Regions from separate parts of the Rothia sp. HMSC065D02 genome, predicted to be linked through region 2. Evidence: riboswitches for the same ligand, from Rfam matches in the RefSeq annotation. Region 2 holds a riboswitch; the other holds the start of a gene.
The links. A riboswitch is a leader RNA that binds a small molecule or an ion and turns the genes downstream of it on or off. The one in region 2 is predicted to bind thiamine pyrophosphate.

Region 1 (10,369 bases), on a different contig from region 2:
GTGAAGCTCTGGATGCTGTTAGCGCTCGTTGGTGGCGTGAGCTTCCCCAAGGGTTGAAGACGCGTATCGGTACGGGAGAGCACGAACTCACCCGTGACCAGATTCAGCAGCTTGCTTTAGCGCGCATCGTCGCGGCAAACCCTCACGCGGTGATTCTTGATGAATCGACCACCCAGCTTGAGCTTGTGGACGCGACCGAATCATTACAGGCCGTGCTCGCGAATCGTGCTGTGTTGATTATTTCGCACGATGCGCGTATCGCATCCCTGGCAGACCGCGCCGTTTTGCTTCAGGAAGGCATGATTACCGCTGAGGGCACGCCCGCTGAGATTTTCGCTCTGACCTAGAAGATGATAGTCAAGAACCGTACACTCTCTGTCCTTCTCGTAGATGGGCACAACGGCACGATAGAGAAGAAAAGTGTACGACGCTCGGACAGGTTATAGAATTGGTTGGGATTTATTTTTTCTTATGGAGCCGCCATTCGGTATCGCCTGCTCCCGAGTCATCGCGATGCCAATGCTGCCCTGTCACCGGGTCAGGCTGCGTTAACTTTGGATTCGGGTTATTCCGATCGGGCTCATCCGGATGTGCTGGGCATCCTCGAGCACCAGGGTCTTCGTGGCAGGTTTTACCTACAGAATGCACCTCGGTATCCCACACGCGTACTAGAGTGGGATCACTGCGAACCGTAAGCGAACCAACAATATTCCAGTCCCCACCTTTGAGACGGTACCGACCCTGATAGGTGACAGTAACGTAAGCATGATAGTTGCCGGATTCTTTGAAAGCATAGCTGGTGTCGGTGGGTTTAAAGTTACGTTTGCTCTTGTCCCAGACAGAGCCTTGCGCGGTTCCTGAATCCCGCGTTGTGTACACAGGGTCGCCAGCACCGTACTCATAGGTATAGGCAACGGGAACAGCTTCTATCGTGACTTCTTCATCGAGGATAGTAGTATCACGTGCTTCGGTTTTAACACCGGTCACATAGAAGTTTGTGTTGATCCCGGTATTGACGTGGGGCTCATGCCCGTCGAAATGTAATGCGGGTTTTGTAGTGGTAAGTTCGGCGAGTTGCTCCCGAACTTGGCGCTCTATCTTTTGGGTGCGAACTTGGGCGTTATCGGCAGTAGGTTCGTTTTCAGGTGTGTTTTGGTCTGCAGGATCGTTGGGAACGCACGCTATACCGCCGTTTCCTGACTGAACGACACCGTATTGTTTATAGTTGCCTGAATCGTCAATGGGTAGGGGAACACGGGCTACTTTACCGGGTTTCCCTTGGTAGAGACAGGGCGCATCTTTAGAAGCATTGCCATTGTAGACATCGAAGGTATTTCCTACACTACTCACGGTTGCGGGAGCGTTAGAGCCTGTATCAGCGATACCTTGCTTCGCGTCAGTATCTCGATACCCATTACTTTGTTGCGGTACCGTATGAGGTTCGTTAGGCTGTTGTGAATTGCTGGAAGACGAGGTGCCCTTAACCGTGAGTTTACCTCCGTGGATATTGCCTGAATAGTCGTTTGCAGCAGAAGAAGAGTATGACACTGTACAGAAGAAAATTACTGTTATAGCGCAAAAAACGCGTTTCTTATTTGAGCTCAACTTTTTCCATCCCAGCAAATGCCCAGTGACCAGTTGATTTGAAAACGATACCGAACTCGATAGTGTTCTTATTTTGTTCGGACAAGGGATAGGTATGGGTCTTATAGTCTTCGTTATCTAAGTAGACGACGTCGTTAGCGATAATATTTCCGATGATGAGGTAAACGTGATCGCTTGGCGATATCAGAGTGGACGGGTCAAAGGTGAGTTTTCTAGTACCACCAACTGCCCATCCTCCCTTTTGGTAGAGCCTATAGATATAGTTGGCAATCTCTTCCTCTTCTTTATAACCTTCAGACGTATAGTCAGCATACGGTTGTACGTCTCCAGTCTGTATAGCGTAATTCCGCAGGTCGTTCCAATACTGAATAAAGTGAAAAAGCGCCTCCGGTGTCTCAATCCCAATATCTTCGGGCTTTTTGGGCTTGGGGACATTCTGCGCGGGTCCTTTTTCGTCTGCAGGACGGTACTCACCTTTGGGCGCTTCAGAGCCACCAGAATAACCCTTAGTGAAGGTCGGATGCGCCTGGGCCTCAGGTGAGGTAGATTCGGTACCATGTGGGCTGGAGCTACCGTCTGTGGTGTTGGATGTTTCGGCACGAGCAGGTGCCGTATCATGTGTTTGCTCTCCGCAAGCGGTCAGGAACTCAGTAACGCAGATCCCCGATGCGAAGGCTATCAAGGCACGACGGTTGAGGATTCTTTGAGGTGCACTGTTGTGCCTAAGGGCAGGAATGCTCATCAGTGAACTTTCGTGGTTGGGTGAATATACAGCAGGCCGCGGGGGAGCGCGACCCTTTTCAACAGTACTGTTACATGTCAAGAATAAGAAATATTACTTTATAAGAGTTTGAAAATTACTAAAACTTAGAGATATGTGCACGGCAATGACACATAAAGTCCGTGAACCTATTGAGCCCAACAGCATATGCTACAGTGAAAACGCGATATGGGGTGCTCCATTTTGTAACGGATACACAACACGACGCTGTTGTCTGGAGCTGAGATATACCCATTGAACCTGCTCTAGTTAGAACTAGCGAAGGGATATCGAACCGTGGCAGAGCAGCCTTAACCTTTTTTCTGAAACACCCGATTCATCATTATCTAGATAGCGTGGTGCGTTTGCAGCGATGTCACGCCCATCCCAAGGAGACTTATAGCTATGACGCTATTAAACACATCTACGCCTCGTGTGCTTTCCATTGCCGGAACCGACCCTACAGGCGGTGCTGGAATCCAGGCTGATCTCAAGTCTATTGCTGCAAGCGGTGGTTACGGTATGTGCGCCACAACCGCGCTTGTCGCACAGAATACACAAGGGGTTCGCAGCATTTTTGCTCCACCTACCGAGTTTTTACAGGAACAGCTTGCGGCAGTTTTTGACGATGTGACTGTGGATGCCGTTAAAATTGGTATGCTCGGCGATGTTGAAACTATCACTACCGTCAAGACCTGGCTTGCAGAACATCCGGTACCAGTGGTGGTACTTGATCCGGTGATGGTTGCCTCCAGCGGCGATCGCCTGATTAGTCAAGACGCCGAGCAGGCACTGCGCGAATTGGTGGCGCAGGCAAATGTTATCACTCCGAATATTGCCGAACTCGCGGTGCTCTGTGAGAGCAACCCTGCCCAGACTTTGAAGGAGGCGCATCACCAGGCGGCTCAGCTCGCGGGGAGCACTGGCACGACCGTGATTGTTAAGGGCGGTCACCTGACGGGGGAGGACGCTGGAAACTCGGCTGTTTTCCCTAATGGAACTCATACACATGTGGCTACCACTCGCGTCCAGACAAAGAATACCCACGGTACCGGGTGCTCACTCTCATCAAGTCTTGCTACCCGCCTTGGACTTGCTCTTGTGAATGGCAATAATGAGCTGAGTGTACGAGTACTCACGAACGCGCTGGCTTGGAGCACCCGGTGGCTCAACGAGGCTATTATCGCGGGTGAGGAACTGCACGTGGGCAGCGGGCAGGGTCACGGACCGGTCGATCATCAGGCACGTGCTCGCCGTTTGGAACATGCAGCCGATACGAAACCGTGGGAGCACTTATACGCTGATAAAAATCTTACGGGCGAGAGCCCCAAGAATTTGGTGAAACCTGCGCAGCGGAAATCCCCAGAGTCGAAGGTAGCCCCGGCGGGTCCGTGGACTGCCGCCCTGTGGCAAGCTACCGGTGATATTTGGTGTGACATTCTCGATTTGCCCTTTATTCGCGGGCTGGGCGACGGCACGCTTGACGAGGATTTATTCGGCTTCTATTTAGACCAAGATGCGCAGTACCTTGCCCAGTATTCTCGCGCCTTAGCTACTCTTTCGGCACGTGCCACCTCACCGCAAGGTCAGGTGCATTGGGCTGCGGGTGCCCAGGCGGCAATTGTTGAGGAATCGCTTTTGCACGATGAATGGTTGGCGGCGCATCCCGCTATTCCTGCGGAGCAGGGGGGTATTCGGCGTGGTGCACCTTCGGCAGTGACAATGGGGTACACGAACTTTTTACGTGCTACTGCTGCTGGCGAGGATTATGTGGTGGGCGCAGCTGCGGCGCTTCCATGCTACTGGCTGTACCTTGAGATCGGTTACCGGCTCTTGGAGAAAACCCACGAGGAACATCCGTACAATGCCTGGATTTCGGTGTATGGCAGCGAAGAGTTTGCTGCAGATGTGCGCCGCTGCGTGGCGGTTGTTGAGGAAGCATTTGAGCAGGCTTCCCCCAGTCAGCGTGTTGCCGCCGCGCAGGCATATATGAGCGCATGCCTATATGAACGTGACTTTTTCGACCAGGCTCATAGAGCGTTGCGGTAAACTCACACCGTCCGGCCCCACGCGAAAAAGTAAAAAAGGCTCTTTATCCATATAAAGCGTATTTTTCACCGCTTGATTCGGATAAAGAGCCTTTTTAGCACGTAGAAGGGACTATGCCCCCAGAGCCTCCAGACGCTCAATCAGGCGCTTGCCGTGATCCTCACCGATGGCGCGAGCAACAGCGGGGTTATCGGGGTCGCCGGTTGTGCCGTAGCTGTATAGTGGCTCCTCAAGAGGCATACCGGTAAACGCTGCGGTGTTCTCAAACTCGGTCAACGTGGCAGATACGTCGCGTGGCAGCATGGTGCGGTAGACATCTTCAATAGCGCCAGCGGTTGCGGAGATCAGAAGCTTCTTACCCTGCAAAGCGGTGCCGTTTTCTCCATACGCGAAGCCGTACTCGAAAACGTCGTCAATCCACTGCTTCAGCAGAGAAGAAATTGAATACCACATCACCGGGAACTGCAGAACGATGACGTCTGCTTCCACAAGTGCCTTCTGCTCAGCAGGTACGTCAAACTTACCGTTTACACGCAGCTTGTCGAGCTCACGAATCTTGACGTTATCGCCGAACCGTGCCCGCACGGCATCAAGAATAGCCTTGTTAGCGTTAGAAGTCGTAAGGTCAGGGTGCCCCGAAATAATCAGGATATTAGACATAGTCATCCAATCTAGTAAACATCAGAATCATGAGCTTGTGAGTGCTGATTCAAGTATAAGCTCAAGTTTGCCACCTTCGTATATTAGCACGCTATTCTCTATGTCTGCCTGTGAACATTATGCCGAATCTAATACATACTGCTAACAAGCTTTTAGTTTTCCAGAAGGTGTACGATGCACAACATTACCCATAAAATGCATGATAAATACCTAATGCGATGGAGCCGAAAAAGAAAATAGCAACCGCAATATACTAAGCCCGCAAGGATTCTAACCTAGCGATGAGCTTGGTGCCATGATTCTCACCAATAGCCCGTACCGCTGCGGTATTCCCCGGATCGCTTGATGCGCCATAGCTGAAAATAGGTTCTTCTAACTCCATACCCGTGAAAGCGGCAGTATTCCCAAAATCGGCGTATGTGGTTGTGAGCTCATACGGCAAAGCATCACGGTACATATTCTCGGGAGCTCCCGCAGTCGCAGAAATCAAGAGCTTCTTACCGCGCAGCGCCGTGCCTTGCGAACCGTATACGAAGCCGTACTCGAAAACGTCATCAATCCACTGTTTCAGCAAGCCCGGCACCGAATACCAGTACACAGGGAACTGAAGCACCACGATATCTGCTTCCGCGAGTGCCTTCTGCTCGGCTGAGACATCGAATTTACCATTCACGTACAGTTTGTCGAGTTCACGCATGTTTATCGCATCGCCAAAATGGTTTTTTACGGCATCAAGAACCGTCTTATTTGCGGTGGACTCTGGCAGGTTCGGGTGACCTGAAATAACAAGAATCTTTGACATGATAAATCCAATCTGTGTGCGATAAACAGGAAAGTTAGGAATCCAATATATCGACCCTCAAGTAGAGCTGCTAGGTTCCTTGCTTATTTTCACGATTTCTACGCCCTGAGGTGAATAGGTTAAAGAAATATCCGGAACAAGCTATATTCCCCGAGTCTGTAGGAAAGAACTGTTCCGGATAATTCTGTGATATTTATCGAAGGCTGCTGTTACTTTTCTTCGTGAGAAGCACCCTTCAAAGCCCCCATAAGCGGTCCCACAATATCCAGCGGAAGCGGGAAAACAACCGTCGAATTCTGATCAGCGCCCAACTCCAAGAGAGTCTGCAAATACCGCAACTGTAACGAAGCTGGTGAACCACTGAGAATGTCAGAAGCCTCCTTAAGTTGAGATGAAGCCTCAAGCTCACCACGTGCCGAAATGATCTTGGCGCGGCGTTCACGCTCAGCCTCAGCCTCACGAGCCATTGCGCGCTGCATGGCCTCAGGAATCTCAATATCCTTGATCTCAACCAGCTCGACTTTAATACCCCACGGGCGGGTGCGTGAATCAATAATGCTCTGCAAATCCGCATTCAAATCATCACGATGCGCCAGCAAAGTATCAAGATCCACACGCCCCAGCAGTGAACGTAGTGTAGTCTGAGCGATCTGAGAAGTAGCGATCGGGTAGTTTTCGACCTCAAGTACGGCGTCTTTTGCACTAATCACACGGAAAAGTACTACCGCGTTCACGCGCGCAGGAACGTTATCTTTTGTGATAACTTCCTGCGGGGGAATGGTCAGCGTAATCACACGCATGTCCACGCGCTGCAGAGAATCGATGAGCGGAACCACCAGGTTAATGCCAGGTTTCAGCTCGGAACGTAGATGACCGAAGCGGAAAGAAATACCGCGCTGATATTCAGGGATGACCCGAAGGGTACGAATAATCAGAAAAGCGACGATTACAAGAATCGGAATAACAATCGAAAGAATGGTAAGAGAATCCATCATGTCCTCTAAAGATACGTTGGTAACGGTCAGTGGGAATGACCTGTGTAGATGCGTGCTGAGAAAAAATCTAGATGCGGTGACAATACGCACCCCGATCTCTAGGTTACCAATTCATCAACGACGGTACCTTAGAAACCGGGGCGCGCATCCTCACACTAACGAGAGACTTCTTCGAGATTCTGCTCCTGAATAACCTCTGCGGTAGTTTTATGCAGACGTGGGGTAGAAGTCCCCTCGCCGCTCCACGCCGGACGATCAGGATCAATCTGCGAAGAACGCACAGGCAAAGTTGCAGTAGAGATTATCTGCTTACGAGCATCATCGGTGCGGCGCTTACGCTCATTGCCAATACCGCCCCACTTAGCGGCAAACCTATCCATCTTAACCGCCACCGATTCATCCGCAGTAGACCCAGGAATATGTTTAGGATCTGCCACAAAGTTCTCAGGCGATTTGATGAGCTTGATGGCTAGGGGATAGGTGAGTGACAAGCAAGCCACAATAACGGCGGCTTCCACCAGCAGCTCCAAGGGAGCATGCCAGGCCAGAGCCGTAGCACCCACGATAATAGGACCGAAAAGCGCAACCGTCACGGCAAGACCGCGATGGAACTTACCCGACTCCGAGTAAGGCCACTCATCAACTTCACGCGTAAGTTCACGCCCATTAGACGAGACGGTGCAAGTGTCCTTAATAGGACAGGTATTGCACACGCTCGGCTTGGCGCGGTAGCGCATCACACGATTATCCGTATCAAACGCTACCGGCCATAGCCACTGATCCTCGGGGCAGAGCCACGCATCGTTACTCTCGTGGTAGGTGAACCCGAAAGTCCGGGATGCCACGAAACGTTGGCTTGTGCGCTTAGCAAGAATATCGAAGCCCCACCCGACGGCGACTAGCCCCAGCGCATAAACGCTGGATAGCCACACCATCAGGGATACTCCGGCAATTTGCTCAGGCATGATAGTCAGCCTCGACGATCGCTACGGTACGGACTGGTCTGTTCGGGAAGCTCGTCAGCAGCCTTAGCACCCGCAAACTCGGCAATACGCTCGTCATCCACCAACTCGTATAGCGGCGGCTCGGGGAGCTCCAGAACAGTTTCTTTGTTCTTCTGTGAGAAGTACGAAGTTATACCCAACCATGCGAGTTTGATCAGCGGGATGATACCAGCCAAGAAGATCACGTCGCCCGGTAAGCGCAGCCAATCCATAATCACAGTTGAACCATCGTGAATAAACGCGAAGGAACGGGCCTCGTAGTAGCCTTCACCCACGGACTTATACAACTGAGCGACACCCAGCGGCAGAAGCGAAATGAAGACCATCCAGATCAGCCCGATGTTCAAGGCCCAGAATGAGAACTTTAGCCCCTTCTCAGGCCATTTATTCTCAGGAATCAGGTAACGCAACGCAAACACCGCGAAGGCCAGTGCCAACATACCGTACACACCCATCATAGAGCCGTGCGCGTGGTTTGCGGTGAGTGCGGTGCCGATTTCGTAGTACGAAACAACCGGCAGGTTGATCAGGAATCCGAAGACACCTGCACCCAAGAAGTTCCAGAAGCCTACAGCAATAAGGAACATCACAGCCCAACGATGCGGGAACGGCTTGGTGCGATTGGAGTACTGGCGAGCCCCCAACTGCATGAAGCCCCACGCCTCAACAGTCAGGAAGGTCAACGGAATAACCTCTGCTGCCGAGAAGAACGCACCGAATGCCATCTGTTCCGAAGGAGTACCAGCGAAGTAGGTGTGGTGCATAGTACCAACCACACCACCGGCGGAGTAGAGCACTGCATCCATCATGATAATGGAGATAGCGATGCGCTCGCGCACCACACCCAAGAGTACGAAGACGTAGGCGACCATCACAGTGGTGAAGAGTTCGAGGAAGTCTTCAACCCACAGGTGTACCACCCAGAAGCGCCAGAACTCGGCGACTGAGAAATGGGTGCGCTGACCAGCGAGCATACCTACGGCGTAGAACATCGGAATTGCTAGACCTGAGAAGAGGAACAACCAAGGCATGGAGGTTTTCTTCCCGCTCTTGAGGCGTGAGCTAAGGGTACGCCAAACAATGACAATCCAGATGAACATACCAGCGGTGAGCAGAATCTGGAAGAAACGCGGCAGATCAAGGTACTCCCACTGCTGCGCAAAGATAGTGTTCTCGGGTATCCAGCCCTTTTGCGAGAACCATTCGTTGAGAAGCGAACCGAGCACCACAATAACCACGGCCACGAAGAGGACGACGGTGAGTAGACCTTGCTTCTTCGGCTCTTTGCGGGTAATAAGCGGGGCAATGAAGATACCACCAGCTAGGAACGCTGCAGCCGTCCAGAAGAGGGAGAGCTGTACGTGCCACGTTCGAGACACGGTGTAGGGCAGTAGCTCACCCATATTGATACCGAAGAACCCGTCTATTTCAACGCGATAGTGCTCGGTGAGAGCGCCCACCAAGGCTTGCAGGAGGAATAGAACAATAATCGTGATGAAGAAGAGTCCAGCTGCCTTCTGGGAGGGGGTGAGCTTAACTTCATCCGGCTGGCGGAAGTCAAGGACTGGGGCTTCTTCGCCATGCCAACCGATGGTGCGCGACCAACGACCATATATGGCAAACAACAAGCCGGTACCGCCAATGAGGGCGATGAGCGATAGAGCCGACCAAACCATGAGGTCTGCAGTAGGTTTATTATCAACGTTTGGTTCTGCGGGCCAGTTATTGGTGTAGGTGTAATCCTGGTTAGGACGCTCGGCGGCCGACGCCCATGCCGTCCACCCAAAGAATGCCGTCAAATCGTGCAGTTCTTCGTCGCTCTTAATAGCGTTAGGGAAAAGACCTAAGGAAGTATCACCACGGGTAAGGGTGTCCTTGTAGTGGTCTGTCATCAAGCTGAAACCCTTGGTCTGTCCTTCGGTCCAGGTAAGGGTTTTGCTGGATTCGTCGTATTTATTCTCGTGACGCCACTCGTTTTTAACGATTTCGCGCGGTTCTTGCTTGCCTTCTGAGCGGTATTTATCAACGGCGGCATCGGTGGTCTTGCGCAGGTACTCTGCGGTGAAATCCGGACCGATGTACGCACCGTGACCCAGAACGGAGCCGTACTGCTGCAAACCGCGGCTCTGATAGAGCTCCTGACCATGCTGAATCTGCTCAGCAGTTGCGATAACTTTACCGTCATTGCCGACGATCTTATCTGGGAGCGGCATAGAGAGCGCGTAGGTGCGCATCGCCAAGACGGCCATGATGGTAAAGCCCAAGAGCATCACAAACGCTACAGCCTGTACCCAGCCTTTTCCAGCGTAGGCACCGACTGCATCCGTGCGGCGGGTGATCTTGGCGATCTCCCCGCGCGTTACGGTTTTCTTAGCCATTTTGATGTGTCTCCAGTGTGCGTGGATTGATTTTTGTTAGTGCTCGCGGTAAGCATCTCCCATAATTAGGAAGCTCACAGAGGCACTTAGTTTTATTCTTGCATTACGAATACGAA
Region 2 (10,369 bases):
CAGCGCATCGACCCTAGCGCCCTCGGGCACTTCGGTACTCGCCCACCGTGAACGCGGCACCACAGCACCATCGAGTGCGACGGCGACCCCCTGATCGGTGCCCGCCTGCTGAAGAATCAGCGCCTCAAGATTCGTGGTCGAAATGTCTAATAATGTGCCGTTATAGGTTATTTTCATGGGTTATTCCTCTCGTTTCTGGTGCACAAACTGGTGGTATGTTGTAGCAAATCGCGTATTAGCGCTCAAACCTCTTCGGCGAGCAGGGCGCGAACTCCGGCGGAATATCCTCGCCCAAAAACACCTCCGCACCGGCTTTCCCAGCGAGTGCCGCCAGTAAAATTCCGTGCCGAAAGTACCCGTTTGAGATCAGCTGCCGCCGCCCGGTCGCCGTGATGCGATAGCCAAAGATCGGCAGATCATCCGGGGTCCCGGGGCGCACCCCCACATTCGCCTCAATGAGCTCGCATTCCTCCACCGCAGGAACCACCCGAATCGCATCTTTGAGCAGCTGATACACGCCGTCCACACCGGGGCGGGTACGCGTGTCCTCGCGGCTTGTCGCACCGATACACACCTCACCGCCAGGCCGTGGAATCACATAAACGGGTCGCCCGTTCACGAACCCGCGCACCACATGCTCCACCAGCGGATGCGGTGTCTGCAAACGTAGAATATCACCGTAGACCGGCCGCAGCGGATACTGCCCCGCCGCACCCAAACCGGTGCACACAATATCCCCAAAATCCGGATCAGTCACACGCTCACGCACAAACTCGACCCCGCGCGCCCTCAACGCCTTCACGAGAGCCTGCATAAACAGCCGAGGCGCCAGCTGATGATCGCCCTCAATCAACGCCGCACCCGCCAAATCCGGGGCAAGTGCAGGTTCTAGGACACGCGCCCGGCTCACGGGAATCGCCTCAGCACTGCGGTTGAGCGAACGGTAATAGTCAGAAACATCGCGTAGATGCGCCGCATCCGCACGGTCACTCGCCACCACCAACGTGCCGGTCGTATCGTAGCCGGTGGGTGCATCCGTCACTGCGGCGAGCCTGCGCATGAGCGAAGGGTACGCATCCGCACTGGCAACCATGAGCGGGAAAAGCGCATCCTGCTGAAACTGCACTTCGGCAATAGGCGCGAGCATTCCACCCGCAAAATAGCTGGCACCCGTGCCGCACTCGCCGGGGGTTGGGTCATAGACGCGCACCTGCTGACCGCGTTCGGTCAGCTCAAAGGCGGTTATCAGCCCAATAATTCCGCCGCCCACCACGGTAATAGCCTCTGCCATGATTATGCCTGCAACTCCGGGTTTTCCACGAAGGCTCGTGCCATTGCAACCCCGGCAACTCCTGTTTCGCGGATGCTCGGGCAGTCTTGTGGCCAAATATCGCCGATGGCGACTACCGGAACCTTCGAGAGCTCGGCAAGTTCACGCAGCCCTTCAATACCCAGCGGCGGGCGGTTCGAGGCTTTGGTCGGGGAAGGGCGGAACGGCCCGGCACCAATGTAGTCGATCAGGTGCGCAACGGTGTTGGCGCGCTCAACAAGCTCACGGGTACCGGTGGTGAGACCAATAATGGCGTGCTCGCCCAGCAGACGGCGGGCATCGGCGACGGGCAGATCGTCTTGACCTATATGTACCCCGTCGATGCGCACCCCGCGAGCGCGCAGGGCAAGGGCAACATCCACCCGGTCATCAATGAGTATCTTCTGGTGGGGGAGCGCGATGCGCGCAATCTCTTCGGCAAGGGCATACAGGTCGCGGGCGCTGATGGGTTTGGAACGCACCTGTATGCAGGTGGCGTGCCGTGCCCGCCGCACCGTTTCGACGGGGTTTTCGCCGGTGACCAGGTACAGCGAAAGGTCTAAGGGGGTGGCGGTTTCGGCGGTGCTGTTGGTTGTCATAGGACCACGATTCGACTGTGAAAGTAGTACTTCCTGCGTGCTCACGCGGGCGTTGCGGTGATTTTGCGACGATGCGGCACACGCAGATATTTCTCATTCAGGCTAGCACAGAACCTTCGTCGTGGTTCTTGGCGGCGTTTTTATTGCTTTGACATGCTGCCTGAATCCGCGAGCAGGTAGTTTTTGACCGAAAAGGTAGGAAAATACTACCTGCTAGGGTCAAAAACTACCTGCTCGCGGGGCTAGCTGAGGAAAATGAAAAGCCCTGGTAAATAGCAGAGCTTTTAAGAGCGGCTGACGGGCTGGAGGGTGCGGACTCCGAGCGGGCGAGGTACCAAATCCGCGCCTGGAAGCGATTCCTGGAAGCCTAAAAAAGAGGTCCCCAGCCGTTAGGCTGGAGACACAAGTGGAGCGGCTGACGGGAATCGAACCCGCGTATCAGGCTTGGGAAGCGTGCGCTCTACCATTGAGCTACAGCCGCGCATCCGTGATCGGACTTAACCTAGTGTAGCGTGTGCTGCCTCGGTTCGCACACTTTGCCGCAGATTTTTATTTTTGATTTGTTGGCTGTTCTTTTTGAGCAATGGTGAAGTATGGAGTCTGGAGTCGGTATCCTTAGAGTGTGCTTATTTCAGACCGCGATATTCGACGAGAAATTGCTGACGGCCGTATCGTACTTGAGCCGTTTGACGATTCGATGATTCAGCCGGCGAGCGTCGATGTGCGCATCGACCGCTTTTTCCGTCTGTTTGACAACCATAAGTACCCGCATATTGACCCGTCGCAGGAGCAGGAAGAACTGACTCGCCTGGTGGAAGTTGCCCCCGACGAGCCTTTTATTCTGCATCCGGGCGAGTTTGTGCTCGGTTCCACCTACGAACAGGTGACCCTGCCTGCGGATGTGGCGGCTCGCCTGGAAGGTAAGTCTTCACTCGGGCGTTTGGGGCTTTTGACCCATTCAACCGCAGGGTTCATTGACCCCGGATTTTCAGGGCACGTGACCCTGGAACTGTCTAATATGGCGACCCTGCCGGTTATGCTGTGGCCCGGGTCTAAGGTCGGTCAGCTGTGTTTCTTCCGGCTCACAAGCGAGACTGAGCATCCGTATGGTTCCGGCGCATACGGAAACCGCTACCAGGGGCAGCGCGGGCCGACCGCATCGCGCAGTTACCTGAACTTTCACCGTACAGAGATCCCCGTTGAGAAATCTGGCGACTAGTCGCCGTCCGCATGATTTTTTCAAGGAGATACCTTGTCGTTCAAGACAATGGCTTTAAACCCTGCCGGTGCCGATCTGAAGGTTATTTTTGGTCCCGGTGTTCCCGATGCGCTGCGCGAGCAGATCGTACAGACCTGGGGGAGCCTATCCCCGCGCCTCTTCGATAGTGTGCACGATGCCCTTGAGGCAACCCAGTCTGTGGCGCACGCTATTGTGCTCACGGATGGGAGCGTGAATCTGTTTGATGAGCATCCCGACCTGGTGAACCCGTTTGGGATTCTGCAGATTCTTAATATTCAGAACGAGAAGCAGGCGTTGGAGACTCTGACGTCTAATCTGACGGTTGCTATGATTCAGCAGTTGGCGGGTAAGCGCACCATGCTGCACGCCGCCGCCATTGGCGATCCCGCCACGAAGCGCGCGCTGGTGCTGGTGGGTGCTTCGGGGCGAGGGAAGACGACCGCCGCACAGTATTTGGGGAAGAAGTTCACCTATCTGACGGACGAAACCACGATCGTGGGTGCCGACCGTGAGATTTACCCCTACCCGAAGCCGCTGTCGCTGGTGGTCTCTGACGACGAGCCAAAGGAACAGCGTAACCCTGTGGAGCTGGGTCTGAACGCGGCGAACTGTGAGGATACGAGTTATACAGCCGCTCGCGTCGTCATAGTGGGGCGCACTGACGAGCCCACGAAGCCCTATCTTGAGCGTGTGAGCCTGGGGGATGCGCTCATGTCGATTGCCGAGCAGACCTCCGGCGTGGCGCTCAACCCCGAGGGGGTGCTCTCGATTATTCGCCTGTTTGAGCAGTGCGGCGGCGTATGGCGGCTGGTGTATTCCGAGGTTGAAGATATTGAGCCGCTCGTGCGTGAACTTCTCGCCGAAGATGCTGTGCTCCCGAACTCCGATAGAGTGGACGACTACGAGACCTTTGAGGTACCCGACCGTCTGCCGAACGTATACCCTAACGGCACGCAGGTTCTTCAGCGCATGTTCGGCACCACCGGGTACCTGGTGGATGGAGAAAGATTCCTACTGCATCACGGAGATTCACTGGATGAGCTTTCTGCATTCGCGGCGGAGTGTTGGATTAACGCCGCTCACGAACTGACGGTGCGGGAACACTACGAAGTCATGCGTGAGTTGTTTGAAGGGCTACCCGAGGACGCGCATCGCCAGGTCGTTGAGCAGCTCTCCGATAGCGGCATACTCACAATGCGCACCGTAGATGATCCGCTGTATACCGAAGAAGACTCGAACTAAACAAACCCAGTACGAGAGCAGATAATATTTTGACGGGCAGATAACGGATTGTTATCTGCCCGTCAAAATATTATCTGCTCGTGGGTTAAGACTTGCAGGTCTGGGGGGGGGACGAGTAAAGAACTACCGCTGCGCCGCCTTGGCCGCTTTCTTTTCGGCGCGGCGTGCCTTGCGCAGGTGCAGCGCTTGTGGCGATTCTAGCGGCAGGGTCATGAGCAGACCCGCCAACACCACGATCATAATGCCGACAATACCCCACACCTGGGCGTTGAAAATCGTGACAAACAGCCCGAACAGCATGGGCGCCAAGAAGCTGGTTGCACGCCCGGTTGTCGAATACAGCCCGAAGAGCTCGCCTTCCGTACCGGGATCGGCGATGCGCGCCAAGAAGGTACGCGACGAGGACTGCGCGGGCCCCACGAAGAGGGCGAGAATGAGTGCGCAAATCCAGAAGGTCATGGGGTAGGGGAACAAGAGCAGGGGTACGGCGGCGATTAGGATGGCCACCAGCGAGAAAATAATAATCTTTTTGGGCCCCAGATAGTCATCCAGGTACCCGCCCAGCACCGCGCCTACGGCGGCAACACCGTTGGCGGCAACACCGAAAATAATGACATCCGAGGTGCTGAACCCGAAGGAACCAGCCGCCAGCACACCGCCGAAGGTGAAGATACCGGCTAAACCATCGCGGAAGATAGCGCTGGCACACAGGAAATAAAGGGTTTGCGGTGCCGTGGTGCGCAGCCGCATAATGGTGCGCCACAGCTCCTTGTAGGCTGCAAAAAGACCGCCTTGGCGTGCCGGAGAAAGCCTGGCTAGGCCGCGTTCTAAGAACCTGAGTTCACCTGTGGGAAGGACCTCCGGGAGCACCCGTTCGCGGCGGCGCATCCGAATTAGCAAAGGCGTGCAGAAGATCAGGCACCACAGGGCGGAGAACAGTGCCACTGCGCGAATATTGAAGGCGTTGTCGGTGCTCAGATGCAGTCCGTTAGGCTCAAGTACGAAGCCCCACAACACGATAATTAGGGCCACTAGGCCGCCTACATACCCCGCCGACCAACCGATCCCAGAGATTTTACCGATATTATTCGGGGTTGAAATGCGCGGAAGTATAGCGTTGTAATTCACAACCGCAAATTCGCTGAATACACTCGCCGCAGATACGAGAATCACGCCCAGCCACAGATGCGCTTCATCGGGAAATACGAAAAAACACAGTCCAGAGAACGCCACCAGAGAAAGCGTATTAACACCTAACCAGAAAATACCTTTACCGGATTTATCGGCGCGCTGGCCCGAAACCGGAGCGAAAAAGGCAATACAGAACCCGGCAATGGTCAATCCCAGTGACAGTGCCGCCGAAGCGTCCTCGGTTGAGCCAAAGTAAGAGCTGGTGAGGTAGACCGTAAAAATGAAGGTCATCATGATGGTGTCGAAGCTCGACGAGCCGACATCCCACAGCACCCAGGATGCAACTGAGCGGCGGCTGGTACTGTGGTCGGGAATGCGTCTAGTCATAACGGATGTGTTCACTTTCGTGTAAGACGCAGCTATGCGCCCTCAATCTGGTGCTGGTTTCGTAGCTTACCCCGGCGACACTGCCGTAGGCATCGCCTTCCAGCGTGCCGAGCGCCTTATTCTCTTCTGAACGGGCAGATTATTCAGCACATCGAAAGGATGCGCACACCGCTGCAGCGTGAAGGCTGCGGGGGTGGCGCATCCACCCAAATTACACCGTGAAATTATGAGAAGAAACGGCGCTGTGCGCGGGCAATACCGACGCTTACCAGGGCACCCACCACGGAGGTGATGACGGTCCACACAATAACATTGCGCAGGGTGTCTTCGGACTCGGGGCCGATGGTAGGAGGTTCGTTACCGGTCACACGTTTCCACGCTGCGCCAAGACCTTTGCTTGTCAGGGCGGCGGCGGCCATATTGGCACCGGTAATAGCAATCTTTGCTACGGGATTCATATCTTCTCCTCAAAAATCAGAAGTGACTATCCCTAGCCTATCGGCTTTGCGGCTCAGATGCAGAGAACATGACCTGTTTTAACGCGCGTATACACGAAAAATCGGGGTAAAAACTCTAGAACGTGAGAAAAAGCACAGTATTGCCGGTCTGAAAGGCGTATACCAGCGGCAAATCAAGGAATCATATTACCGACCTGCCGCACGTTCTTGTCATAAACCGATTCAAAAACTCAACGAACTCACAGAAAACGACTCATACAGCATAGAATGTAAACGTTTATAGGCTTCGAACTCTCGAAGCAACACGACAGGGGAGCGCCGCAGACGGGCGCTGAGAGTGCAACGCAGACCCTCGAACCTGATCCGGTTAGTACCGGCGTAGGGAGTCGAAATATGTTTTCTCAACACCCCACCCGCAACGGGTGTGGATGTTCCCCTTCCAATCATGGGAGGAAAATATGTCTCAAAAATCTCGCCTCAGCTGGCGGGTCAATGAAATCGTCATCGTCTCTGTGGTCGCCGCCGCCTGCGCGGTAATCTTCTGGATCTGGGATATTGCCGTAGACCCCGCCACTAAAACGCTCTTCGCGGCGGTTCCCGAATACCGCCCCATCGTCGCCGGTATGTGGTTGCTCGCCGGTGTGCTCGGCGGGTACCTTATCCGCAAGCCCGGCGCCGCGCTCTACTGCGAAATCGTTGCCGCCGTCATCTCCGTATTCCTCACCGGAGGCGCCTGGAGCCAATCAATCCTCATCGCCGGATTCTTCCAGGGAATCGGCGCGGAAATCGCCTTCGCCGTGTTCGGATACCGCATCTGGAACCTCAGCTCGGCAGCCTTCGCGGGCGCACTGAGCGGGCTCTTCATGGGTGTCAACGAAATCATCATCTACTACCCAGACATGGAAATCTTCAAAGCCGTCACCTACGTGGTATGTGCGGTCGTCTCAGGAATTGTGCTCGCCGGGGTACTCTCCTGGGGACTCACGAAAGCACTCGCTAAAACCGGGGTACTCGCCTCACTGGCCTCCGGCGTGCAGGCACGTACCGCACGCGGATAATAGACAGGCAGGCGTATGTCACAGCCTATCTCAACGCTCAAACCCTCAATGCGGAACATCCTGAACCATCCGCAACCCAGGGTGCAACCATGACCGAACCCCACAGTACCGCCCCCGATGCGCCCGCCCGCGGTGCCGCAATCGACCTTCACAACTTCGGTTGGCACCACCCCGGGCGCGAAAAACCCGCGTTCTCGAACGTGAACCTGCGCATCGAACCCGGGCAGAAAGTACTGCTGCTGGGGCCCTCCGGCGCAGGAAAATCAACGCTCCTGCACGCTATCGCCGGGGTGCTGCACGATCACGACGGGCAGAGCCAAAGCGGTAGCGCGCGCATCGACGGCGTAGACCCCGAAGACGCACGCGGACTCATCGGGCTCATGCAGCAAGACCCAGAATCATCGGTCGTGCTCGCCCGCGTGGGCGATGACGTAGCCTTCGGCCCCGAAAATCTTGCGGTCGCACGCGAAGAAATCTGGGCGCGCGTTGATGATGCGCTCGCCGCCGTCGGGCTCGACTACCTGCCGCATGAGCATCCCACGAATGCGCTTTCGGGTGGGCAGAAACAACGCCTGGGGCTCGCCGGAATCCTGGCGATGCACCCGCGCGCCATTCTGCTTGACGAACCCACCGCGAACCTCGACCCCGAGGGCGTTCAACAGGTGCGCGATGCCGTGGTGCAGGCGGTCACAGCAACCGGTGCCACCCTGATCGTCGTCGAACACCGGGTAGGCGTGTGGGCGCAGCATATGGACCGCGTTATCGTGCTCGGTGCCGACGGAGGCATCACCCACGACGGTGCACCCGAAACCGTGCTCGCCCAAGCCCGCGAAACCCTCATCGCCAACGGCGTGTGGGTGCCCGGGTATGTTCCCGAACCCGCCGCCGCTGCGGCACCGAGCGGGCAAATACTCCTAAGCGCCGAAAACCTTGCGATTACGCGGGAATTCCCGAGCAAGAAACAGTTAAGGGCACGCCGACGACAGCTCAAAACCATGCCGGAACCCGCATCCGTACCCCTGGATATTCCCGCCCTGCGCGGGGGCATTAACCTGAGCATTCGAGAAGGCGAGCACCTGAGCATTCTCGGCCCCAACGGCGCCGGAAAATCAACCCTCGCACTCACTCTCGCCGGGCTTCTCTACGCCCCCAACGGAACCCTGCACGCCCACGAAGCATTGCGCGAGTTCGACCAAAACCCAACGGCAGAAAGCTCCCTCACCCGCGAGAAAACAGCCGCCAGCTGGGATATTCCCTCCTGGAGTCCCGCCCAGTTGCTGGGGCGCATCGGCTACGTTTTCCAAGAACCCGAATACCAATTCGTGCGCGGCAGCGTGCGCGAAGAACTCGAACTCGGGCCACGCCGCCTCGCCGCCCTGCGCCGCGAAAAAATTGATGAGGATGCGCTCGCCGCCGCCACCGCATCCCTCGCCGAACGCTTGCGTTTAGAAGGGCTTTTAGATGCCAACCCGTTCACGCTTTCGGGCGGGCAAAAACGCCGGCTGTCGGTTGCATCCGCTTTGGCGACGGCGCCGCGCGTGCTGATTCTTGACGAACCGACTTTCGGTCAGGATGCGAGCACCTGGGGCGAACTGGTGCGCTTGATTCGCGGGCTTCTTACTGAGGGGGTTGCGGTGATCTCGGTGACTCACGATCTCGAATTTACGGCGGCTTTGGGCGGGCGGAGCATCACGCTTGAAAGCTTGCCGCATGAGCCCGCAGACCGGAGTCTTCAGGAAGGGAAGTAGCGCATGAATACCGATTTTTTCGGGCCGAGTGCCGAGCGCAACAGCTGGTTTGGCGGGCTTAACGCGGGTGTCAAATTAGTGGTTGCGGGCGTGCTGGTTCTTGCGGCAATCCTCATTCAAGACCAGGTAACCGCGGCTATCATCTTTGGACTGGAGTTGCTGGGGTTCATTGCGGTCGGGTTTCGGCCTGTGAATCTGCTGGCGCGCAGCTGGCCTATCCTGATCGCGGTGCTGACCACCGGCTGGAGTGTGGCGATTCTGGTCAATAAAACCGGTGCCGTACTACTCGATTTTGGGCTGAACACCATCACGGAAGGGTCGCTCGCGGCGGCGTTTTCGATGATGATTCGTTCCCTGGCAATGATTCTGCCGACCTTCGCGTTTGTGCTCTCAACAGACCCAACCGACCTGGGCGATTCGCTCGCCCAAACTTTCCGTCTGCCCGCCCGTTTTGTGCTTGCCGCGTTGGCGGCGTTACGCCTTGTCGGCATCCTATTTGGGGAGTGGAATACGCTGGGGCAGGCACGGCGTGCACGCGGGCTGGGTGCGGGTCAGGGCCCGCTCGGGCGCATCAAAACCGGTGCAGGGCAGGCCTTCGCGCTCATGGTACAGGCAATTCGCCGCGGTTCGCGCCTTGCGGTCACAATGGAGGCGCGTGGTTTCGGTACCGGCAAACGTTCCTGGGCCCGCGTGCCCGCCTATTCCCGGCGTGATGCGTATGTTGCGGTTGCCGCCGCCGTGATCGTGGCGTGCGCCTACGGGGTTTCGCTGGGACTAGGAACCTTGCGTTTCTTGTGGCAGTAGCCGCACTGAAGTTGCCGCTAGGTACTCCGGGCCTGAAAACCGGGGTAAAGGCGCGGCGCAAGTATCAGCCTTGCGCCGCTCCCTGTACCTTAGCCCTGTGCCAGGTATTCCAAGAACCGGTGTGTGAGCTGCGCATCGTGCGCTAACGCTGTACCGTTCAGATGCGTGACCGGGGCGAGCAGACGCACCGAGGAGGCGAGCCATACCCCATCTGACTCGAAAAGATCCTGCGGGTACAGCGGACCGTAACCCAGTTCCCAGCCGTCGCGCCGCGCCGCCTCAAAAATAGCGCCCTGTGTAGTGCCGGGCAGGATTCCGTGGTTCGGTTCGGGGGTATACAGCGTCTTTACACCATTTTCGATACGCGCCATCAGCACCGACGAGGTTGCCCCC

Region 1: it holds a riboswitch for thiamine pyrophosphate, as region 2 does, so the genes downstream of both, HMPREF3016_RS10115 (bifunctional hydroxymethylpyrimidine kinase/phosphomethylpyrimidine kinase) here and HMPREF3016_RS02235 (ECF transporter S component) in region 2, are expected to answer to the same signal.

What each region holds. Positions count from the first base shown of each region.
Region 1 is NZ_KV820092.1:615,321-625,689, reverse strand. It holds gene HMPREF3016_RS10130 (ABC transporter ATP-binding protein) at 1-347, shown strand, start outside; gene HMPREF3016_RS10125 (hypothetical protein) at 460-1,548, opposite strand; gene HMPREF3016_RS10120 (DUF6318 family protein) at 1,592-2,347, opposite strand; TPP riboswitch at 2,546-2,670, shown strand; gene HMPREF3016_RS10115 (bifunctional hydroxymethylpyrimidine kinase/phosphomethylpyrimidine kinase) at 2,771-4,414, shown strand; gene HMPREF3016_RS10110 (NAD(P)H-dependent oxidoreductase) at 4,526-5,080, opposite strand; gene HMPREF3016_RS10105 (NAD(P)H-dependent oxidoreductase) at 5,328-5,876, opposite strand; gene HMPREF3016_RS10100 (slipin family protein) at 6,086-6,868, opposite strand; gene HMPREF3016_RS10095 (transposase) at 7,027-7,836, opposite strand; gene HMPREF3016_RS10090 (nitric-oxide reductase large subunit) at 7,842-10,253, opposite strand.
Region 2 is NZ_KV820074.1:226,446-236,814, reverse strand. It holds gene thiS (sulfur carrier protein ThiS) at 1-177, opposite strand, end outside; gene thiO (glycine oxidase ThiO) at 236-1,291, opposite strand; gene HMPREF3016_RS02265 (thiamine phosphate synthase) at 1,294-1,908, opposite strand; tRNA gene HMPREF3016_RS02260 (tRNA-Gly) at 2,316-2,389, opposite strand; gene dcd (dCTP deaminase) at 2,531-3,127, shown strand; gene HMPREF3016_RS02250 (hypothetical protein) at 3,161-4,390, shown strand; gene HMPREF3016_RS02245 (MFS transporter) at 4,514-5,908, opposite strand; gene HMPREF3016_RS02240 (DUF4235 domain-containing protein) at 6,133-6,366, opposite strand; TPP riboswitch at 6,666-6,768, shown strand; gene HMPREF3016_RS02235 (ECF transporter S component) at 6,825-7,424, shown strand; gene HMPREF3016_RS02230 (ABC transporter ATP-binding protein) at 7,514-9,172, shown strand; gene HMPREF3016_RS02225 (energy-coupling factor transporter transmembrane component T family protein) at 9,176-9,976, shown strand; gene HMPREF3016_RS02220 (aminotransferase class IV) at 10,066-10,369, opposite strand, start outside.